Regions from separate parts of the Streptomyces sp. NBC_01317 genome, predicted to be linked through region 1. Evidence: riboswitches for the same ligand, from Rfam matches in the RefSeq annotation. Region 1 holds a riboswitch; each other region holds the start of a gene.
The links. Region 1 has a riboswitch for S-adenosylmethionine ahead of thrC (threonine synthase). Riboswitches for the same ligand answer to the same signal wherever they lie in the genome.
Positions count from the first base shown of each region.

Region 2: it holds a riboswitch for S-adenosylmethionine, as region 1 does, so the genes downstream of both, OG349_RS26500 (aminotransferase class V-fold PLP-dependent enzyme) here and thrC (threonine synthase) in region 1, are expected to answer to the same signal.
Region 3: it holds a riboswitch for S-adenosylmethionine, as region 1 does, so the genes downstream of both, OG349_RS01905 (putative leader peptide) here and thrC (threonine synthase) in region 1, are expected to answer to the same signal.

Region 1 covers NZ_CP108393.1:4,790,187-4,797,608, reverse strand. Annotated here, with positions in the region: gene OG349_RS20795 (cold-shock protein) at 52-255, opposite strand; gene OG349_RS20790 (ubiquitin-like small modifier protein 1) at 620-898, opposite strand; gene thrC (threonine synthase) at 952-2,247, opposite strand; SAM riboswitch class I at 2,263-2,390, opposite strand; gene OG349_RS20780 (glucosyl-3-phosphoglycerate synthase) at 2,557-3,522, shown strand; gene OG349_RS20775 (hypothetical protein) at 3,561-3,710, shown strand; gene OG349_RS20770 (alpha,alpha-trehalose-phosphate synthase (UDP-forming)) at 3,837-5,249, shown strand; gene otsB (trehalose-phosphatase) at 5,283-6,146, opposite strand; gene OG349_RS20760 (DUF3263 domain-containing protein) at 6,563-6,826, opposite strand; gene OG349_RS20755 (ABC transporter substrate-binding protein) at 6,828-7,422, opposite strand, start outside.
Region 2 covers NZ_CP108393.1:6,097,331-6,104,752, reverse strand. Annotated here, with positions in the region: gene OG349_RS26520 (NYN domain-containing protein) at 40-1,404, opposite strand; gene OG349_RS26515 (hypothetical protein) at 1,438-1,680, opposite strand; gene OG349_RS26510 (rhomboid family intramembrane serine protease) at 1,862-2,539, shown strand; gene OG349_RS26505 (Lrp/AsnC family transcriptional regulator) at 2,536-2,817, shown strand; gene OG349_RS26500 (aminotransferase class V-fold PLP-dependent enzyme) at 2,860-4,188, opposite strand; SAM riboswitch class IV at 4,323-4,440, opposite strand; gene trpD (anthranilate phosphoribosyltransferase) at 4,570-5,634, opposite strand; gene qcrB (cytochrome bc1 complex cytochrome b subunit) at 5,865-7,422, opposite strand, start outside.
Region 3 covers NZ_CP108393.1:448,012-455,433, reverse strand. Annotated here, with positions in the region: gene OG349_RS01930 ((R)-mandelonitrile lyase) at 118-513, shown strand; gene OG349_RS01925 (hypothetical protein) at 800-961, shown strand; gene OG349_RS01920 (AMP-binding protein) at 1,342-2,133, opposite strand; gene OG349_RS01915 (zinc-binding dehydrogenase) at 2,130-2,507, opposite strand; gene OG349_RS01910 (acyl-CoA dehydrogenase family protein) at 2,423-3,118, opposite strand; SAM riboswitch class IV at 3,656-3,769, shown strand; gene OG349_RS01905 (putative leader peptide) at 3,803-3,961, shown strand; gene OG349_RS01900 (LLM class flavin-dependent oxidoreductase) at 4,181-5,386, shown strand; gene OG349_RS01895 (NtaA/DmoA family FMN-dependent monooxygenase) at 5,448-6,842, shown strand; gene OG349_RS01890 (LLM class flavin-dependent oxidoreductase) at 6,839-7,422, shown strand, end outside.

The DNA of each region.
Region 1 (7,422 bases):
TGGGATACGGGCCCCTCGGCGTGAGTGCGTCGGTGGCCGATCGCGCCGGGATCAGACGGCGAGCTTGACCATGTCCGCCTGCGGACCCTTCTGGCCCTGCGAGATCTCGAACTCAACTCGCTGACCTTCTTCAAGGGTGCGGTAGCCGTCCATCTGGATCGCGCTGTAGTGGACGAAAACATCCGCACCACCGTCGACCGCGATGAAGCCGTAGCCCTTCTCCGCGTTGAACCATTTGACGGTGCCCTGAGCCATGCCTTACTCCCCTATTACTGCCGGAACGCTTCGACCGCGGCTGAATGTATCTGCCCAACTGCCCTCTGCAACAGGTCAATCGGACGAGAAATCTGGGCACGACCGAACACACATAGCGACGGATTGACTGCGTTCCGGGGCAAGTCGGGCCGGGCAAAACACACATGTGCCCGCAAAAGTCACCGAGAGTTTGACCCCAGGTTGTCGCGTTCTCGTATGCGCTCGGCACCGGCCGCGAGGGGGTGTTCCCAACTCTACCGCGCTCAACCATAAAGAACGGCCCCCTCCGCTTCCCGTGCGGAGGGGGCCGACTCTTGTACGGACGGGGCCAAGGACACGCGTCAAGCGTCCCCGTGATCCGGCGTCAGCAGCCGCCGGCGACCGCCGGGATGATCGAGATGCCGGCGCCCGCGGGCGTCGCCGTCTGGAGGCCCTGCTCGAACCGGACGTCGTCGTCGTTCACGTACACGTTGACGAAGCGGCGCAGCTTGCCCTCGTCGTCCAGGACGCGCGCGGCGATGCCGGGGTGGCTGGCCTCCAGCGACTGGATGACCTCGGAGAGGGTCTCGCCCTCCGCCGGAACCTCGGCCTGGCCACCGGTGTACGTACGGAGGATGGTGGGGATGCGGACCTTGACGCTCATGGTGGGGTGCCTTCCTTCAGTGATGGGCGGGACGCGGGGACGCGACGCGTGGCTCAGTGGGCCAGGCCGGCGGCGCGGAACGCGTCGAGGCTCGGGCGGATCGTGGCGGTGGGTCCTGTGGTCGGGGCCACGGCGTCCAGCGTCTTGAGACCGTCGCCCGTGTTGAGCACGACCGTCGTCAGCGTCGGGTCGAGCAGGCCGGCGTCGATGAGCTTCTTCGTCACGCCGACGGTCACCCCGCCCGCGGTCTCCGCGAAGATCCCCTCGGTACGGGCAAGCAGCTTGATCGCGTCCACGATCTGCTCGTCGTTCACGTCGTCCACGGCGCCGCCGGTGCGGCGGGCGATGTCGAGGACGTACGGGCCGTCGGCCGGGTTGCCGATCGCCAGGGACTTGGCGATGGTGTTCGGCTTCTGGGGCCGTACGACGTCGTGGCCCGCCTTGAAGGCGGCGGAGACCGGGGAGCAGCCCTCGGCCTGGGCGCCGAAGATCTTGTACGGCTTGTCCGCGACGAGGCCCAGCTTGATGAGCTCCTGGAGACCCTTGTCGATCTTCGTGAGCTGCGATCCCGAGGCGATCGGGATGACGAGCTGGTCGGGCAGCTCCCAGCCGAGCTGCTCGCAGATCTCGTACGCGAGTGTCTTGGAGCCCTCGCCGTAGTACGGGCGGAGGTTGACGTTCACGAAGCCCCAGCCCTCGCCGAGCGGGTCGCCGATCAGTTCGGAGCAGAAGCGGTTGACGTCGTCGTAGTTGCCCTCGATGCCGACGAGTTCACCGCCGTACACCGCGGCCATGACGACCTTGCCCTGCTCCAGGTCGCTCGGGATGAACACGCAGGAGCGGAAGCCGGCGCGGGCGGCGGCGGCGCCGACGGCGCCGGCCAGGTTGCCGGTGGAGGAGCAGGAGAGCGTCGTGAAGCCGAAGGCGCGGGCGGCCTCGACGGCGATGGCGACGACGCGGTCCTTGAAGGAGTGCGTCGGGTTCCCGGAGTCGTCCTTCACGTACAGGCCGCCGGTGACGCCCAGTTCGCGGGCGAGGTTGTCGGCCTTGACGAGCTTGGTGAAGCCGGGGTTGATGTTGGGCTTGCTCGCCACGTCGGCGGGGACGGGCAGCAGCGGCGCGTAGCGCCAGATGTTGTCGGGGCCCTCGGCGATGCGCTTCTTCAGCTCTTCGGGGGTGCCGCTCGGCAGGTCGTACGCCACTTCGAGCGGCCCGAAACAGGACGCGCAGGCGAAGATCGGGCCGAGGTCGAAGCGCTCGCCGCATTCGCGGCACGAGAGGGCGGCGGCGGGTCCGAGATCGACGGCACCGGGGGTGACACCGGGCGTGGGGACGGTCTGCACAGACATGGAGGCGAGGCCCTTTCCTCATCTTCCTCACGACGTACTTCGCCGCAAGACGGAATTGGCACCTTCCCCACCATGACCTCGCGGTCGGCGGGAGGGTTGCCGGGGCTTCAACGGGCCGTTCCCTCTGCCCCTCTGGATGAGCGGTATGGCATCGGATCCGGGGTCGGTCCCGCGATCCGAGCGTTTGTCCACCGGATGACCCCCGACATGCGGTGGTCATTCGTGTTGTTCAAGACTGTAACCGAAGGAGCGGACCGTGGAGATAGTGGTCCGCACCGCGAGATGGATCACTTTCAGGGAGAACCGACCGTGCTGGAAGAGGTGGAACGCTGGCTGACCAGGCGTTCCTGGTCCGTGGCCGACCGTACGCCCGACCGGCTCCTGGCGGCGAAGGCCGCGCGTGGCACGACCGTCAGCGTGGTGCTGCCGGCGCTGGACGAGGAGGAGACGGTCGGCGGGATCGTGTCGGTGATCCGGCGCGAGCTGATGGAGAAGGCGCAGCTGGTCGACGAGCTGGTGGTGATTGATTCCGGTTCGTCCGACGCGACGGCGAAGGTGGCGGCGGAGGCGGGCGCGCGGGTGGTGCGCCGGGACGACATCCTGCCGCGGCTGCCCGCGCTGCCCGGCAAAGGCGAGGTGCTGTGGCGGTCGCTGCTGGTGACGGGCGGGGACGTGGTGTGCTTCGTGGACGCGGATCTGCGGGAGTTCTCGGCGGACTTCGTGACGGGGATCGTGGGGCCGCTGCTGACGGAGCCCGACGTACAGCTGGTGAAGGCGATGTACGACAGGCCGCTGGGGGCGCGGGGGGCCGCCGTGGGCCAGGGCGGGCGGGTCACGGAGCTGGTGGCCCGGCCGCTGCTGAATCTGCACTGGCCGCGCCTGGCGGGGTTCGTCCAGCCGCTCGGCGGGGAGTACGCGGCCCGGCGCACCCTGCTGGAGCGGCTGCCGTTCCCCGTCGGGTACGGCGTGGAGCTGGGGCTGCTGGTGGACGCGCTGCACAGTGTGGGGCTGGACGCGCTGGGCCAGGTCGACGTGGGCACGCGGCTGCACCGGCACCAGGACGACCGGGCGCTGGGGCGGATGGCGGCGGCGATCTACCGTACGGCGCAGCTGCGCCTGTCGCGGTCGCAGCTGGGGGCGCATCTGGTACGGCCCGAGCTGACGCAGTTCGAGCGGGGCGAGAACGGCTTTGAACCGCGTACGTACGACGTGGACACGGAGGAGCGGCCGCCGATGCGGGAGATCGCGGAGTACACGGCCGGCCGCGCGGCGTAACCACCCCCTCTGGTCCTATTTACCTATATTGCGTGCTTATGGAGACTCCTCTGAACTTGTGGTTCCTCGCGGCGGCGGCCACCGGCGTCACGGCCGAGCGGCTGTGGCTGCTGGGCGGGATGGCGGTCGCGCTGACGGGGGCGGGAGTGGTGGCGCTGGCGGCGGCACGGGGACGCAGGGGCGACTGATCCCCGCACGGCTCTCCGTAAGGCTCTCCGTAAGGCTGCTCTCGGTACGGCTCTCCGTACGGCTGCTCTCACTACGGCTGCTCTCCGTACGTTTGAGCGTTTCCCGTACGGGCTAGATTTCGGCACATGGTTTCCGAGCAGGCCGCCCAGGTCCTCGTCGCGTCCAACCGCGGCCCCGTCTCGTACACGCTCCGCGACGACGGAGCGCTGGAGGCCCGGCGCGGCGGCGGCGGGCTGGTGTCCGGCCTGTCGGCCATCGGCCCCGACACGGACGCGGTGTGGGTGTGCGCGGCGCTCGGCGACGGCGACCGCGAGGCGGTACGGCGTACCGGCGGCCGGCTGGACCCGGAGGACACGGGCGGGCAGCGCGTACGGATGCTGGGCATCGCCCCCGACGTCTACGCGGACGCGTACAACGGGGTGGCCAACTCCACGCTCTGGTTCGTCCACCACCTGCTCTACCAGACCCCGCTGGAGCCGTCCTTCGGCGCGGAGTTCCGGGCGCAGTGGGCGTCGTACGAGGCGTACAACCGCGCGTTCGCCGAGGCGCTGGCGGACGAGGCGGGCGACGGCGCGTCCGTGCTGGTGCAGGACTACCACCTGGCGCTGGTGCCCGGCATGCTCCGGGCGCTGCGCCCCGACCTGCGGATCGGCCACTTCTCGCACACCCCCTGGGCCCCGGTGGACTACTTCCGGCTGCTCCCCGACGACATCGCGCGCCAGCTGCTCCGGGGCATCCTGGGCGCGGACCGCGCGGCGTTCCTGACCCACCGCTGGGCGGACGCCTTCACGGCCTGCTGTACGGAGCTGCTGGGCGGCACCGGCAACACCAGGATCGGCGTGCACGGCCTGGGCGCGGACGCGGACTTCCTGCGCGAACGGGCGCACCGCCCCGACGTGGACGATCGGACCGTGTCCCTGCGCGAGGAGATCGGCGGGACCGACCGGCGGACGATCGTCCGGGTGGACCGTACGGAACTGTCCAAGAACATCGTCCGCGGCCTGCTCGCGTACCGGCAGCTGCTGACCGACCGCCCGGAGTGGCGCGAACGGGTGGTCCACGTGGCCTTCGCGTACCCCTCCCGCCAGGACCTGTCGGTCTACCGCGACTACACGGCCGAGGTCCAGCGCGTGGCGGACGCGATCAACCTGGACTTCGGCACGTACGGCTGGCTCCCGGTCGTCCTCCACGTCAAGGACGACTTCGCCCGCTCCCTGGCGGCGTACCGCCTGGCGGACGTGGCCCTGGTCAACCCGATCCGCGACGGCATGAACCTGGTCGCGAAGGAGATCCCGGTGGTCTCGGAGAACGGCTGCGTCCTGGTCCTGTCCCGCGAGGCGGGCGCGTACGAGGAGCTGGGCGAGGACGCGCTGGTGGTGAACCCGTACGACATCACGGCGACGGCCACGGCCCTCCACGAGGCCCTGACGATGCCCCAGGACGAACGCGCGGAACGCACCAAACGCCTGGCGGCGGCGGCCACGGCCCTCCCCCCGTCCCAGTGGTTCCTGGACCAACTGGAGGCGTTGCGCGCCTGATGGCGCGGTGTCAGGCGCGGGCGGGTGGCCGTATCAGGCGCCGGCCACCGCTTGCGCCAGGGCTGCCAGGAAGTCGGCGACCGCGGCGGGGCCCGGGAGGGTGAGGTCGGATCTGGTGGACAGTTCCGGGACCTCCGTGCCGCTGCACACCAGGAGGCCCGGGTGGCCCTTCGCGCGGAGGGTGTCGACCGCCGCGTAGGCGGGGAGGTCGCCCAGGTCGTCGCCCGCGTACAGGACGGTCTCGGCGCCTGATTCCTCTACGTACTTCGTCAGCGCCACGCCCTTGTCCACGCCGGGCGGCCGGAGTTCCAGGACCATGCGGCCCGGTTCCAGGACCAGGCCGTGGCGGGTGGCCAGGGCGGCGAGGGGGGTGCGCAGGGTGTCGAAGGCGGCCTGGGGGTCGGCGGCCCTGCGGGTGTGGACCGCGAACGCCTGGCCCTTCTCCTCGATCCACGTGCCTTGCGCGGTGCCTTGCGCGGCGGATCCGTCTCCGCCGAGGAGGGCGGGGAGTTCGGCGCGGGCCGCCGACACGCCCGGGTGCGGGGCGGGGGCGCGTACGGTGCCGGTGGCCGCGTCCCAGCGCTCGGCGCCGTAGTGGCCGAGCACGACGAGGTGCTCCAGGCCCGGCACCCCCGCGAAGCCGCCGAACCGGACGGCGAGTTCGGCGGGGCGGCCGGTGATCACCACGACGGAGGCGACGTGCGGCGCGAGGGCGGCGAGCGCCGGGACGGCGCGGGGGTGGGCACGGGCCTGTTGGGGGTCGGGGACGATGTCGGCGAGGGTGCCGTCGAAGTCGAGCGCGATGATGGCGTCGGCGGGGCGCGCGAGGAGCGCGGCGAGGCCGTGGGTGCCGGCGGGGGTGGAGGGACTCGGCAGGGGGATCTCGGGGCTGCCCATGTCTCCGACCTTATCGGTTACTGATTGTCCTCAATCGCCGGACGGGCGTTCTGGGGCCGGGGGGCCGCGGGTCTGCCCGGTGCGGGCGGGTGCGGCTTACTGATTGTCCTCAATCGCCGGACGGGCTTGATTGTGCCGCTGCGGCCCGGTGGGCTGGGTGCGGGTTGTTGCCGGGGGCCGGGCAGGGGTCGTGTCCTGCACTGCATGTTTTACGTCGCGTTCGGGGTCTTGTTTGGTTTACCGGTAGTCACGCGACACAAAACACGCTTTACGTTCCGGACACGACCCCTGCCCGTCCCCCTTCCACGCCCGCGTTCAAGACAACCCCCGGCCCGTCCGGCCTTGGGGGCAGTGGGGGGGGGCACACTCCAGCCCGTCCGGCGTTTGAGGACATCAGTAACCCGCGCCCACCACGCTCAACGGCCCTCCCGGCGCGCGGCCCTGACCCGGCGTAGGCGGTTTACCGTGACCGGGTCGTGGGCCAGGGCCCGGGGGTCGTCCAGCAGGGCGCCCAGCACCTGGTAGTACCGGGTCGGCGAGATCCCCAGGTCCTCCCGGATCGCCCGCTCCTTCGCCCCCGGCCCCGGCCAGCCGCGCCGCTCCATCGCCAGCACCGCCCTGTCCCGATCTGAAAGATCGGACACGGGCGGCGCGGGCTCTTCGGGCTCGGGATCCGGCACGCTACTCCGCGGCTTCCGCCGTGACCGCGTCCCGCGCGATCTCCCCCAGCACCGTCGACGGGTTCACACCCGGCTCCACGGCCTTGCCGATGTTCTTCTTGATGCTCTCGCTGACCTTCGCCCACGACGTCTTGCCGACGGGCGGCAGCTGCGACGTCGGCAGCGCCTCCTGGAACTTGCTCAGGGCCGCGTACTCCGGATCCGCGGCCATCGCCTCGTTCGCGCTGTAGGTGACGGGCAGCAGGTCGTACTGGCCCACGAAGTCCAGCACGTTCTTGTCGCTGAACACGAAGTCCAGGAACTTGCCCGCCGCCTCGCGGTGGCCGGGCTGCTTGAAGGCCATCATCCAGTCGGCGACACCCATCGACGACTTGGACGTGCCGTTGATGCCCGGCAGCGGCACCATCCCGACCTTGATGCCGGCCTTCTCGGCCTCCTGCATCAGCGTCGGGTGGCCGTTCAGCATGCCGACCTTGCCCGCGTTGAACGCCGTGAACGCGGCCGCGCGGTCCAGCTTCTCCGGCGCCACGGGCCCGGTCAGCCCGGCCTCGACCATGTTCTTCTGGAGCCACCTGAAGGTGGCCACGTTCTGCGCC
Region 2 (7,422 bases), 1.3 Mb from region 1:
ACAAGAGACGCTAATTCGGTCATTGGCCGCACGAGTTGACTAGCTACGCGAAAGCCGCTTCAGCAACAAGGCGGACGCGACGGGCCGGGCGCCGGCCTTCGCCACTCCGTCCGCGACCTCACGGTCGGTGGAGACCACCACGACGGGCCGCCCGGGCGGCTCCGCGCGGACGAGCTGGCGGATCAGTTCGTCCGCCGTGATCCCGGGCTTCGAGAACAGCACCCGTACCCCGCGCGGCGGGGCGAGCAGCACCGGGGCCGCCAGCTCGGCGCCGTCGAAGACACACGTCATCTCGGCGCCCGACTGGGCCGCCAGCATGGCGAGCCCGCCCAGCAGCCGCAGCCGCTGCTTCTCCAGCGGCATCGTCGGATAGCCGGTCTTGGTGACGTTGTAGCCGTCCACGATCAGATGCGACTGGGGCAGCGCCAGCAACTGGTCGAGCAGCGCCGGGTCCAGGTCGGACAGCGCCCGCGCCGCCACGTCCTTCGGCGACATCCGGCCCGGCTCGACGGCGTCGACCGTGTCGGCGGGCCGGGTGTTGGCCGGCGGCAGGGCCAGCTCGCGGCGCAGCCCCTGCGCCGACTCCAGGACCGTGTCCAGCAGCAGCCGCAGCCGCATGTCCTCTATCGACCGGCCCTCGCGCGCGGCCCTGCGGCTCGCCTCGACCGTGGACTCGGCCTCGGTCAGCCGCGCCCTGATCCGCCGCGTCTCGCTCTCGGCGGCCGACACCTGCGCGGCGGCCTCGGCCTTGAGCGCCTCGGACTCGGCGGTCGTACGGCGCAGGGCGGCCTCGCCCCGCTTGACGTCGCTCTGGGCGCTGCGCAGCTTGCGGTGGAGCGACTCGGCCTCCTTGCGGGCCGCCTCCAGCTCCGTACGCAACCGCTCGTTCTCGGTCTTCGTCAGCGCCCTGGCGACGGCCAGCTCCTCGCGCAGCCGCTCCAGTTCGCGCCGGGCCTCCTCGCCCGCGCGCTCGGCGTCGGCCCGCTGGGCCTCCTCGCCGGCGGCCGCCACCAACTTCACCCATCCGGGGGGCCGCAGCACGTACGCGGCGGCGGCCACATCGACGGGATCGGCCGCGGCGGGCGGCGATCCGGACTCCAGGGCGGCGGACAGCTCGGGCTGCGACTGGGTGATCCGCTCCCCGATCCGCTGGCGGAAGAGGGGGTCGCTCTCCAGTGCGGCGGCCATCGCGTTGCCCGCGAACTTGGCACGCCTGTTCGGGGTGAAGCGGGCGTACTGGCGCAGCTGCGCCGGGAGTTCGGTGACGGTCAGCCCGCCGAAGGCGTCGGAGACCAGCGCGACGACCCGGCGTCTCACCCCGTCCGGGAGCGGACGGTCGAGCGCCTCGGCGGCGTCACCGCCGGCCGCACCGGCCGGCTCGGCACCGCTGTCCGGCTGCTCCACGCTCCGTCACCCCACTACCCTCGGGCGGTTCCCTCAGGAACCGGCGCCCGGCCTGTCGACCAGCTCGATCTGGTCCACCGCGTTGCACCAACGGCAGCGCACGGACTCGATGGTCTCACTGACCACCTCACGCTCCTCCACCTTCGGCTCCCCCGCCAGGTCCAGATGGACGTACTCGACGACCCTCGACGACCGGGTCACGTCGAAGCGCGTGAGATTGCCGCAGAGCGTGCAGCGCCACCGGGTGGCGGCCGTCGGCCGGGGAACCGTCGTCATCGTGCCGTCCTTGAGTGTCGGGGTGGGGCCGGCGGTGCGCCGTCGAACGTGTGGATGTCCGCCCGTAACCCTACGGCCTCGCGGGTACCCCATTGTCCGGCGAGGCATTCCCGCCCGATGACTCCCGGTACGCCATGCTCTGTCCGTGATCAATTGGCGCACGGCGAACGACGGCCCCGTGGTGACGTACGGACTGATCGCGCTCTGCGTGCTGACGTTCCTGGTCAGCCCCCTGTCGGGCTTCACCATGGCGTACGGGAGGGGCGAGGCGCTCCTCGGGGCGCAGAGCGCGTACTTCGAACGCTGGGGCGTCATCCCCGACCAGCTGACGCACGACCCCACCCCGCGCGCCCTGCTGACCCCTCTCACCGCGCTCTTCGTCCACGGCAGCTGGCTGCACCTGCTGGGGAACATGCTCTTCCTCTACGTCTTCGGGGCGATGACGGAGGAGCGGATGGGGCGACTGCACTTCGCCCTGTTCTACCTGGCGGCCGGCTACGCCGCCCTGTTCGTGTACGCGATGGCCAACGCGGGCTCGGAGCAGACCCTGGTGGGGGCGTCGGGCGCGATCTCGGCGGTGCTGGGCGCGTTCCTGCGGCTCTTCCCCCGGGCGCGGGTCACCAGCCTCTTCCCGTTCCTCCTCTTCCTGCCGCTGCGCTTCCCCGCCTGGATCGTGCTGATCTTCTGGTTCGTCCTCCAGTGGGTGGCGGCCCGGAACGCCGGATCGGGGCCCGGGGTCGCCTACCTCGCCCATCTGGTGGGCTTCGCCGTGGGCTTCTGCTACGCCTGGGGGCGTTACCGGCGGAGCGATAGGGTGGAAGCCAAAGCCGTGACCACCGAGGGAGAACGTCAACCGTGATCACCGCGATCGTGCTCATCAAGACCAGCGTCGGCCGGATCCCCGAGATCGCCGAGTCGATCGCCGCGCTGGACAGCGTCAGCGAGGTCTTCTCGGTCACCGGCACGTACGACCTGATCGCCATGGTGCGCGTGGCCAGGCACGACGACCTGGCGGACATCATCCCCGGGTCGATCAGCAAGATCGAAGGCGTCGAGGCGACGGACACGCACGTCGCGTTCCGTACGTACTCCCAGCACGACCTGGAGGCGGCCTTCGCGATCGGACTCGACGCGTAGACCGCCTCCTGAGGTGCCGGGGCGTATCCGGACGGGCGTACGTCAGACGGTCTCGCCGTCCCGGTCCGGGACGCAGCGGCCTTCCTCGGTGCGGTAGCTCCAGCGGGCGCCCTCGCGCACCAGTTCCTTCACCGCGCCGACGAACCGGTCCACGTGCTCGTCGGGCGTTCCCGCGCCGAAGCTCACCCGGATGGCGTTGAGCGAGCGCTCGCCCGGCTCCGCCTCCGGGGCACCGCACTCCCCCGGGTCCTGCGGGTCGCTGCCCAGCAGCGTCCGTACCAGCGGGTGGGCGCAGAACAGGCCGTCCCGCACCCCGATGCCGTACTCGGCGGAAAGCGCCGCGGCGAAGTGTGAGCTGTTCCAGCCCTCCACCACGAACGAGAGCACGCCGACACGCGGGGCGTCGTCCCCGAACAGCGACAGCACCCGGACCTCGGGCACCGCGGCCAGTCCGTCCCGCACCCGGCGGACGAGCCGCTGCTCCCGGGCGACGAGCGTGTCGAACCCGGCCTCTTCGAGCGCCTTGCACGCCGAGGCGATGGCGTACACGCCGATGACGTTGGGCGAGCCGGCCTCGTGCCGGGCGGCCGTGGTGTGCCAGTCGACGTCCACCCCGCCGTCCGCGCGCCGGGCGACCTTGCGGCTGGCGCCGCCGCCCGCGAGGTACGGCTCCGCCTCCCGCAGCCAGTCGGCGCGGCCCGCGAGGACACCGGAGCCGAAGGGCGCGTAGAGCTTGTGCCCGGAGAAGGCGACCCAGTCGACGTCCAGTCCGGCGATGTCGACGGGGTGGTGCGGGGCGAGCTGCGCCGCGTCGAGGACGATCCGGGCGCCGTGCCGGTGGGCGGCGGCGGCCAGCTCCCGTACGGGCCAGATCTCCCCGGTCACGTTGGACGCGCCGGTGACACAGACCAGGGCGGGGCCCTCCTCCCGCCCGGCGAGCGCGCGGTCGAGCGTGGCGACGGCCTCGTCGGGGGTACGGGGCGCGTTCAGGTACGTCACCCGGGCGTCGCGCCAGGGCAGGAGCGAGGCGTGGTGCTCCGTCTCGAACACGAAGACCTGGGTGCCGGCGGGGACCACGGCGGCCAGCAGGTTGAGCGAGTCGGTCGTCGAACGGGTGAAGACGACCTGGTCGCCGGGGCGGCAGCCGAGGAACTCCGCGACGGTGCGGCGGCTGTTCTCGAACAGGTCCGTCGACAGCTGGGAGAGGTAGCCGGCGCCCCGGTGCACGCTGCCGTAGTACGGCGCGTAGGCGGCGACGTCGTCCCAGACCCGCTGGAGCGCGGGGGCGCTCGCGGCGTAGTCGAGAGCCGCGTAGGTGACCTCGCCCCCGGTGACGAGCGGGACCGTCACGTCACGCCCGAGCACGGGCAGCGGCGCCGCACAGGCGGGGTCCTCGGTGGTGGTGGTGCTGGCGCCGGAGGTGGCCGACGACCTGGCGGCGGCGTTCGGGTATGCGGACGTCACGAGACTGCTCCCTCGAGGACCTGGACCCCAAGAAAGCCAGGGGTCCGCGCTTGCCGTAGACCTCGCTGCCTACGGCCTGGTCTTCACCCGGGGCACCCCGCCACGGACGGAGGGTTGCCGGACAGCGAGCCGGGGCCTAAATCGCTGTCACTCATGACCTTGTGCACGAGCTTGACACAGACGGGCAGCGGCCTCAAGTCCGCGTCCGGGATGTGGAACAGAGCAGGTGGGGGGGGAACGGAAGAGGCGGGGCGCGGCCGGTGGCCGTGCCCCGCCCGCCCGCTCCCGCTACCGGTGCGACGCCTCGACCCAGCGCGCGAGGGCCCGCCCCGCCGCGCCCGAGTCCACCGACTCCGCCGCGCGCGCGATGCCCGCCGCCAGCTGGAGTTCCAGCGCGTCGTCCGTCGGGTCCAGCGCCACCAGCGCCGCCGCCGCGTTCAGGAGCACCGCGTCCCGTACGGGGCCGGTCTCACCCGCCAGCAACCGCCGGGCCACGTCCGCGTTGTACGACGCGTCCGCGCCCCGCAGCGCCTCGACCGGCACCAGCGGCAGACCCACCTCACGCGGGTCGAACGGCACCTCGCCGACCTTCCCGTCCCGCACGACCCACACCCGCGAGGTCGCGGTCGTCGTCAGCTCGTCCAGCCCGTCGTCGCCCCGGAAGACCAGCGCCGAACTGCCGCGCTCGGCCAGCACCCCCGCGACGATGGGCGCCATCCGCAGGTCCGCCACACCCACGGCCTGGGACCGTACCCGGGCCGGGTTGGTCAGCGGCCCGAGGATGTTGAACGTGGTCTGCGCGCCCAACTCCCGGCGCGCCTTGGCCGCGTACCGCAGCGCGGGGTGGAACTTCACCGCGAAGCAGAAGGTGATCCCCGCCTCCTCCGCGACCTCCGCGACCCGCTGCGGGGTCAGTTCCAGGTTGACGCCGAGCTTCTCCAGGACGTCGGAGGCGCCGCTCGCGGACGACGCGGCGCGGTTGCCGTGCTTGACGACCTTCGCGCCGGTGCCCGCGACCACGATCGCCGCCATCGTGGAGATGTTGACCGTCTTCGCGAGGTCGCCGCCGGTCCCCACGATGTCGACCGTACGGCCGGGCACCTCGATGGTGTTGGCGTGGGCGTACATCGCGCGGACGAGGCCGGAGACCTCCTCGACGGTCTCGCCCTTCGCCCGCAGCGCCACGGCGAAGCCCGCGATCTGCGCGTCGGTGGCCTCGCCGTCCATGATCTGGTTCATCGCCCAGGCGGTGTCGTCCGTGGACAGGTTCTCGCCGCGCAGCAGGGGGTTGAGGACGCCCGGCCAGGTCCGGGCCGCCACGGTGTCGCCTCCGACGGGGGTAACAGCGCTCATGCTCGCTCCTGGGTGTCAGCAGAACGGGCCCCGGCCTGCCGCCGGACCCGCCGCCCAGCCTATCGGCGGACACCGCCCCGGCGGGCCGCGTGCCCGTACTGCGGACCGGCCGGTGTCGAGGGCGACACAACCGCAGCGGCCTCCGGACCGACGCCGAGGGCCCCGGCCCGGTCTCCGAGAAGGAGACCGGGCCGGGGCCCTCGGTGGTGGCGACCCTGGGGCCGGTGGGATCAGTGGTGGCCGTGGCCGCTCGTGATCTCCCTGTACTCCTCGGCGGTGGGCTTGGGGATCTGGGTGTTCTCCCCGTAGAAGCCCTTGCTGAGCTTCACCCGTGCCTTCTCGACCGGCGAGACCTTCCGCTCGACACCGTTCTCGTCGACCGCCGGGCCGAGTTCGGCCGGCTTCTGCTGGTCGTGCGCGGTGAGCTTGTAGAGGTCGCCCTGCTCCAGCGGCGTGTGGACCTCGACGAACTCGCCGTGCGGCAGCCGCTTGATGAGCCCGGACTCGCGTCCGTGCAGCACCTTCTCGGCGTCCCGGCGCTGGAGGCCGAGGCAGAACCGCTTGGTGACGATGAAGGTGAGGACCGGGACGACGAAGAACCCGACCCGGACGAACCAGGTGATGGTGTTGATCGACAGGTGGAAGTGGGTGGCCCAGATGTCGTTCCCACCGCCGACCAGGAGCACGAAGTACCACGACAGCCAGGCGACACCGAAGGCCGTACGGGTCGGCGCGTTGCGCGGCCGGTCCGCGATGTGGTGCTCGCGGTCGTCCTTGGTGACCCACGCCTCGATGAACGGGTAGACCGCGATCGCGACGAGCACCAGCGGGAAGATGATCAGCGGGATGAACACACCCAGGACCAGCGTGTGGCCCCAGAAGTTGATCTCCCAGCCGGGCATGAACCGGATGAGCCCCTCGGAGAAGCCCATGTACCAGTCGGGCTGCGCGCCGGTGGAGACCTGGTCGGGCCGGTAGGGGCCGATGGCCCAGATCGGGTTGATCGTGGCGATCGCCGAGACGATCGAGATCACACCGAAGACCAGGAAGAAGAACCCGCCGGCCTTCGCCATGTAGATCGGCAGCAGGGGCATGCCGACGACGTTCTTCTCCGTACGCCCGGGGCCCGCGAACTGCGTGTGCTTGTGCACGAACACCAGGATCAGGTGCCCCGCCACCAGGCCCAGCATCAGTCCGGGCAGCAGCAGGATGTGGACCGAGTAGAACCGGCTCACGAAGTCGCCGCCGGGGAACTCCCCGCCGAACAGGAACATCGAGATGTACGTACCGACGATCGGCACGGACAGGATCGCGCCCTGCACGAAGCGGACACCGGTGCCGGACAGCAGGTCGTCGGGGAGCGAGTAACCGGTGAACCCGGTGAACATGCCGAGGACGAACAGCAGGAAGCCGAACAGCCAGTTGACCTCACGGGGCTTGCGGAACGCGCCCGTGAAGAACACGCGCATCATGTGCACGAGCATCGCCGCGAGGAAGATCAGCGCGGCCCAGTGGTGGATCTGGCGGATCAGCAGACCACCGCGGACGTCGAAGCTGATGTCCAGCGTCGAGGAGAACGCCTCCGACATCCGTACGCCCTGGAGCGGGACGTAACTGCCGTGGTAGACGACCTCGTTCATCGACGGGTGGAAGAACAGCGTCAGATAGACACCCGTGAGGATGATGATGATGAAGCTGTAGAGGCTGACCTCGCCCAGCATGAAGGACCAGTGGTCCGGGAAGATCTTCCGCATGTTGGCCTTGGCCAGGCCGTAGATGCCCAGCCGG
Region 3 (7,422 bases), 4.3 Mb from region 1:
TCACGGGAAGGAGAAGCACACCGTGTCGCTTCGCTGCCGGCCGAGCGGGAGCGCAAAGTGTCGCAGACGACAGTCCGTCCTCGCTCCGAGGACGAACACTCACACAGGAGGACGAAGATGAACATCGTAAGGAACGGATTCGAAACGATGGCCGGCCCCGCCGAAGGGTTCACCGGGGACGTCTACATCGACGTGATCAGCAAGCCGCTGCCGCCTTCCCGGATCATGGGCGGAGTCGTCCACTTCACGCCCGGGGCCCACACGGCATGGCACAGCCACCCTCTCGGCCAGACGATCTACGTCACCGAGGGAGTCGGCCTCGTCCAGCGCGAGGGAGGACCGGTCGAGGAGATCCGGCCGGGCGACCGCGTCTCCATCGAGCCGGGTGAGAATCACTGGCACGGCGCCACCCCCGGGTGCTTCCACACCCAGATCGCCTACCAGGCCGCCGACGAGACCGGAAATCACACCACTTGGGGCTCCCACCTCGCCGAGGACGAGTACCCCAGGTAGATCCCACAGCGGCGCCTTTCCCGTCTTTCTGGCATGGAGATCATCGCGGCCGACCACCGGCTCCCGCCAGAGGACCACAGCCGACGCGCGAGGGCCGCCGGGCGAATCGTCCGGCGCCCCCCGTCCGGCGCCCCCCGTCCGGCACCCAAGGTGCGGCCGAGGCCGTACGGAGCGGGGTTGACACCGTCCGCGGCTCGCACCCAGCCCAACCATCACCGGCTGACCGACCACGCCCCACAACTCCACCACCCCACTGGAGAGCACACCATGGGCCACGAGTTCGTGGGTGTCGACGAGCACACCCGCGTCCCGCAGCGCGCGGCCGTCCGCCTCGACCACCAGCACCAGCCGCTCGGCCGCGCCGTCGTCCACGGAGAACGCCGCCGCGCAGTTCGGTTGCAGGGCAGGGCCCGCGCTCTCCGCCGAGACCTCGATGTCCTGCGGGTAGTAGTTGCGGCCCTTGCGGATGATCACGTCCTTCAGCCGGCCGGTCACGAACAGCTCGTTGTCGTGCAGGAACCTGAGGTCGCCGGTGCGCAGCCAGGTCCCCACCTCCTCCTCACCCGCGAGGCGGGCCCCGAAGGTGCGCAGGCTTTCTTCGGGCCGCCCGTGGTAACCGTCCGCCACGCAGGGGCCGTTGACCCAGATCTCGCCGACCGTGTCCTCAGGGAGCCCGGCCAGGGTCTCGGGATCGGCGATACGGACCGTGGTCGTACCGACGGTCGTTCCGCTGCCGGCGACGGGGACGCCCCGGGGCCCCTCCGCCGGTACGACCCGGCCCTCCCGCAGCGCGTCGGAGGAGACCGCAGCAGCGTGGGGTCGCGGTCCTCACAGCTCCCCGTGGCCTTGAGGGTGTTCTCCGCCAGCCCGTAGCCGGGGGACATCGCCCTCGCTCGGAACCCGGCCGGGGCGTACGTCTCGGTGAAGGCGCGGACCGTGTCCCACCGGACCGGCTCCGCCCCGTTGGCCGCCACCCGCAGCGAGGACCGGTCGGGCCCGTCCGGCAAGCCGTTGTCGGCCGCGTCCCGGACGCACATTTCGTACGCGAAGCTGGGCGCGGCGGTGTGACTGCCCCGGAACCGGGAGATCGCCTCCAGCCGGCGCCCCGGCCGGCGGCGCGTGCGGCGCCTCGGTGTCCACCAGGGTCGGCCCGGCCAACTCCCGTGTGTCGCCGAAGTCCTCCAGGCCGCGCGTGACCGCTGTGGTGGTGAGGACGGTGGACGTGCCCGCGTCGTCGGCGATGCGCCGCAGCCGCTCCAGGCCCCGCCGCCTGCTCGGTACCTGTACGGGAGCGCCCGCGACGCCCGCGTACATGCAGGCGAGCAGGGTCGAGACGAACTCCAGTCCGGACGGGTAGAGCAGCACGGCGGAGCCGCCGCCGAGCCCGGCCGCGTCCAGCGCGGACGCCCGCTCCCGTGCGGCGAGGTCGAGTTGACCGTACGTCAGGCTATCGTCCGGGTGCTCCCCGTTGCGCAGGAAGACATAGGCGAGTTCGTCCGGCTGCGTCCTGCCACGCAGGCGCAGGACCTCGGGCAGGCTGGGCAGCGCGGTGGTCGCGGGGTCCAAGGGTGCCGGGGCCAGGGTGGTGGTCCCGCCCGGCAGGGCGCTCACGGCGCTCATCCGACGAGCGCCGGCTGCGGGGACGACCTCAGCGGACCCAGCTGCTCCTCGCCGATCCTGGCGCGGAATTGATGGTCCGTCACCCCGAAGCCCGGTTCCGGCGCCAGGGCGAGGACACCGACCTTGCCGGTGTGGCTGTTGGTCTGCACGAGGCGGGCCGCCTCACCGACCTCCGACAGCGGGAACACGTCGGACAGTACGGGCGAGACACTGCCGAGCTTCAGCAGCCGCATCATCTCCGCCGCCTCGTGCAGGTTCATGCCGTGACTGCCGACGACGCGCTTGAGGTTCATCCAGAAATAGCAGTTGTCGAAGGAGTGGTCGTACCCCGTGCTCGATCCGCAGGTGACGACCGTGCCCCCCCGGCGGGCCACGATGACCGAGATCCCGAAGGTGGCCCTGCCCTGCTCGCCGAACTGCTGGGCTCACAGCCCGAAACACCGGCGACGCCCGCTCTCGCCGTGGCCGACCGACCGGGGCTGGGACAACGAGGGCCTGTTCGACGCCGCCGCGCGGTGGTCGCGGGCAGGCCGCCCCGGGTGGACGACCCCATCTCGGGCTCTGCGCGGGCGTGGTTGAGCAGGGTCGGACGCAGGGCGGACTCTTCCAGCACCCGGGCGTACAGCTCCTCGGGCCACGGGCTCCGGGTCTGGAGGAGATGGGGGACGATGGTCATCCCGGCGATCAGCGCGGTGGACGGATCGCCCCGGCCGAGCGCCAGCAGGATCTTCGTCACGTCGGTGGAACTCACCCCGGACCCGCCGTACTTCGTGTCCGCCCCGGCGGTCGACAGCCCCGCCTCGTGCACCAGTTGGAGCGGAGCGTGCGGGAAGGACCCGGTGCGGTCGTACTCGGCCGCGGTCGCCGCGAGGGACGCGCTCACCTCGTCCAGCCGGCCGAGATCGGCACGTAACAGCCGGTTCCCGGTGGCGGCGGGTCTCGTGAGTCCCCCCACCGGGACGGGGAGGGAAGAAGCGGTGACCATGGGCGTGTCCTCGCGTCTGGGTGGCTGTCCGGACACCGTCGGTGAGCGGCGGTGGGCGGGCTGAGGGCGCGACCGGGGCGCCGGCCGGACGGAACCGGGCACGGCCCGGTCGGCCGCCGGCCGTGGGGAGGCGGAAGGGAGCGTCAGGAGAAGAGGGTGTTCGTGTGCTGTCCCGCGCCGCTCACCGGAGGCCCGGTGGCGGGGACGTGCTCATCGGCTCAACGACAGCCGGTCGACTTGACCTTGCCGAAGTCCACGACTCGGCACTGAGTCAGACGGGGCGTCAGATGACGGTCGAGTCCGTGGCGGCATGCGAGGGCGCAAGCCGGGTACCGGCCGTACTCCGTCGCGATCGCTGGCCTGAACATGGCACTGAGCATGCAGGACGAGGGCACTCTGCGTCCAATGCCGAATACTGATCGAGATCGATCGTGAGCGCTTATCGGTCGCGCGCCGACCGGTACGGGCCCGGGGGACGGTCTGTGGTCATCGAGTGGGGATTGTGCCGGACACCGATGCGGAGTTACCGTTCACGCAGGTTATGAGTGTCAGCGACAAGCCCTGGTTGGCTGACCGGCAACCCTCCTGACGCGGCGGGGTGCTCCAGGTGACGACCCGGCGGAGCCGAAGACGGCAGCGCAAGCGCGAGAGCTCGGACCGGTACGACCGGTCGAGGCGGAGGTGATGGCAGTGCGAGGACGGAACGGCACGCGCACGGCCTTCGCCGTCAGGAGCCACCCCCGCGCCGTCGGCATGTTCTCCCGGCGCCACATCGATCTCCAGCGTGTCGCCGGCGCCCTGTGTCCGGCGTACGTGAACGCCGCGCCGCGGCACACCCCGTAGCGGCACCTCCTCCGCCGCACGGCCCCGACGTACAGCGCCCTCCGACGCACGTCCGCCGACTTCCGCCCGGGACACGACCCGGAAACGGAAGGCACTCGGCATGTCCAGGAGATCTCCCGGTCCAGGAGAACTCCGCGCCCACGTGATGTTCGAGTCCACGCGATGTTCGAGTCCACATTGTCGAGTCCACGAGATTTCCGAGCGGGAAGCGATACCGCCATGCCTTCAGCACCTTCACCCCTCCATCTGGCCGTCGCCCTCGACGCCGCGGGCTGGCATCCCGCGGCCTGGCGCGAGCCGGGGGCCCGGCCCCGCGAGCTGTTCACCGCGCGGTACTGGACCGACCTGGTGACCGAGGCCGAGCGGGGCCTGCTGGACTTCGTGACCATCGAGGACTCCCTGAGCCTCCAGTCCTCGTCCTTCACCGGGCCCGACGGCCGCACCGATCAGGTGCGGGGCCGGCTCGACGCGGTGCTCGTCGCCGCCCGGGTCGCGCCGCTGACCCGGCACATCGGACTGGTCCCCACCGCCGTCGTCACCCACACCGAGCCGTTCCACGTCTCCAAGGCCGTCGCCACCCTCGACTACGTGAGCACCGGCCGGGCCGGCGTCCAGGTCAAGGTGTCGGGACGCGCCGACGAGGCCCCGCACTTCGGCCGCAGGCCGGCCGTCCCACTGCGCGTCGACGAGCTGGACTCGCCCGCAGGGCTGGCCCTGCTCAAGGAGCTGTTCGACGAGGCGGGCGACTACGTCGAAGTGCTGCGCAGGCTCTGGGACAGCTGGGAGGACGACGCCGAGATCCGCGACGCCGCCACCGGCCGCTTCATCGACCGCGACAAGCTCCACTACATCGACTTCACAGGGGAGCGGTTCAGCGTCAAGGGGCCCTCCATCACCCCGCGCCCGCCGCAGGGACAGCCGGTCGTCGCCGCGCTCGCCCACCGTGCGGAACCGTTCCGCCTCGTCGCCACCTCGGCCGACGTCGGCTTCGTCACGCCGCGCGACACCGAGGACACCCGGGCGATCCTGACCGAGATCCGCGACGCGCAGGCCACCGCCGGCCGTGACGGCGAGACGGTCCACGTCTTCGGCGACCTGGTGGTCTTCCTCGACGACGATCCCGCGGCCGCCGCCGACCGCCGGGCACGCCTGGAGGAGCGCGCGGGCGCCCCGTACACCAGTGACGCCCGGGTCTTCACCGGTACGCCCGCCGAGCTGGCCGACCTGCTCCTCGAAGGCCGGGAGGCCGGTCTGACCGGCTTCCGCCTGCGGCCCGCCGCCCTGCCCCACGACCTGGAGCGGATCACCCGGGGCCTGGTGCCGGAACTCCAGCGGCGCGGTGCCTTCCGTACCGCCTACGAGGCGGCCACCCTGCGCGGCCTGCTCGGTCTGCCCCGCCCCGCGAACCGGTACGCCGCGCTCTGAGCGTGCCCCGGCCTCGCCCGCTCCGAAGAGAGCTCCGAAGACACGTAAGGACGCACCCCGCATGAGCAAGCCCGTCAAGCAGATCCACCTCGCCGCCCACTTCCCCGGCGTGAACAACAGCACGGTGTGGAGCGACCCCGCCGCAGGCAGCCAGATCGACTTCAGCTCCTTCGCGCACCTCGCCAGGACGGCGGAGCGCGCCAAGTTCGACTTCCTCTTCCTGGCGGAGGGGCTGCGGCTGCGCGAGCAGAACGGGGAGATCTACGACCTCGACGTCGTCGGCCGTCCCGACACCTTCACCGTCCTGACCGCGCTGGCCGCCGTCACCGAGAAGCTCGGACTCGCCGGGACGATCAACTCCACCTTCAACGAACCGTACGAAGTGGCCCGGCAGTTCGCCACGCTCGACCACCTGTCCGCGGGCCGGGCCGCCTGGAACGTCGTCACCTCCTGGGACGAGTTCACCGGGCAGAACTTCCGGCGCGGCGGCTTCCTGGCCCAGGAGGACCGCTACCTGCGCGCCCGGCAGTTCCTCGCCGCGACCTGGGAGCTGTTCGACTCCTGGCGCGGCGACGAGATCACGGCCGACCAGGACGCCGGGATCTTCCTCACCGATCCGGCGCCCGGCCGGTTCGACCACCACGTCGACCAGTTCGACATCAGCGGCCACTTCAACGTGCCCCGCAGCCCCCAGGGCCGCCCCGTCATCTTCCAGGCGGGCGACTCCGAGGAGGGCAGGGAGTTCGCGGCCTCGGGCGCGGACGCCATCTTCACCCGCCACGGCACCCTGGAGGACGGCCAGGCGTTCTACACCGACGTCAAGCGGCGCCTCGCCCGGTACGGCCGCACCCACGACGAGCTGAAGATCCTGCCCGGCGTCAGCTTCGTGCTCGGGGACACCGACGCGGACGCCAGGGAGAAGGCGGACGTCATCCGCCACCAGCAGGTCAGCGGCCCCACCGCGATCAAACTGCTCGAACAGCTCTGGAACCGCGACCTCGGCTCGTACGACCCCGACGGACCGCTGCCCACCGTCGACCCGCTCGTCGGCGAGAACACCGTCGCCCGTGGCAGGGCCTCCGTACGGATGCACCGCGACCCGGTGGCCACCGCCGCCCGGTGGCGGGCCCTGGCCGAGGAGAAGGACCTGTCGATCCGTGAGCTGATCATCGCGGTGACCGGACGGCAGTCCTTCATCGGCTCCCCGGCGACCGTCGCGGAAGCGCTCAACCACTTCGTCCAGTCCGACGCCAGCGACGGATTCATCCTCACCCCGCACCTGACCCCCGGCGGTCTGGACGACTTCGCCGACACCGTCGTACCGCTGCTCCAGGAGAGGGGCGTCTTCCGCCGCGAGTACGAAGGCGACACCCTCCGCGAGCACTTGGGGCTCGGCGCGGCCGGCGCGGTGCGGTCCGACCCGGCCGGAGCCGCCAACAGGAAGGCCGCGTCATGAAGTTCCTCGCCATCACCCTGATCGTGCACGCGCCCGACCCGGTCACCGGTGTCAGGAAATCGACCCACGACCGTTTCCGGGAGGTGATCGACAACGTCCTGCTGGCCGAGGAGTTGGGCTTCGACGGCTTCGGCGTGGGCGAGCGCCACGAGCGCCCCTTCATCTCCTCGTCACCGCCGGTCGTGCTGAGCCATCTCGCCGCCCTCACCCGCCGCATCCGGCTGTTCACGGCGGTGACCACCCTGAGCCTGCTCGACCCGGTCCGGGCGTACGAGGACTACGCCACGCTCGACCACCTGTCCGACGGGCGCCTGGAACTGATCATCGGCAAGGGCAACGGAGCCGCCCAGCGCGAGCTGTACCACGTCACCGCCGAGGACCAGTGGGAGCGCAACGCCGAGTCGTACGAACTGTTCCGGCAGATCTGGCGCAACGACAAGGTCACCGCCTCGCCCGCGTTCCGTGGTGAGCTGAAGGACGCCGAGGTCTGGCCCCGGCCGTACCAGCGGCCCGTCCGCGTCTGGCACGGCAGCGCGACCAGCAAGGAGTCGGTGGACCTGGCCGCCCGCTACGGCGACCC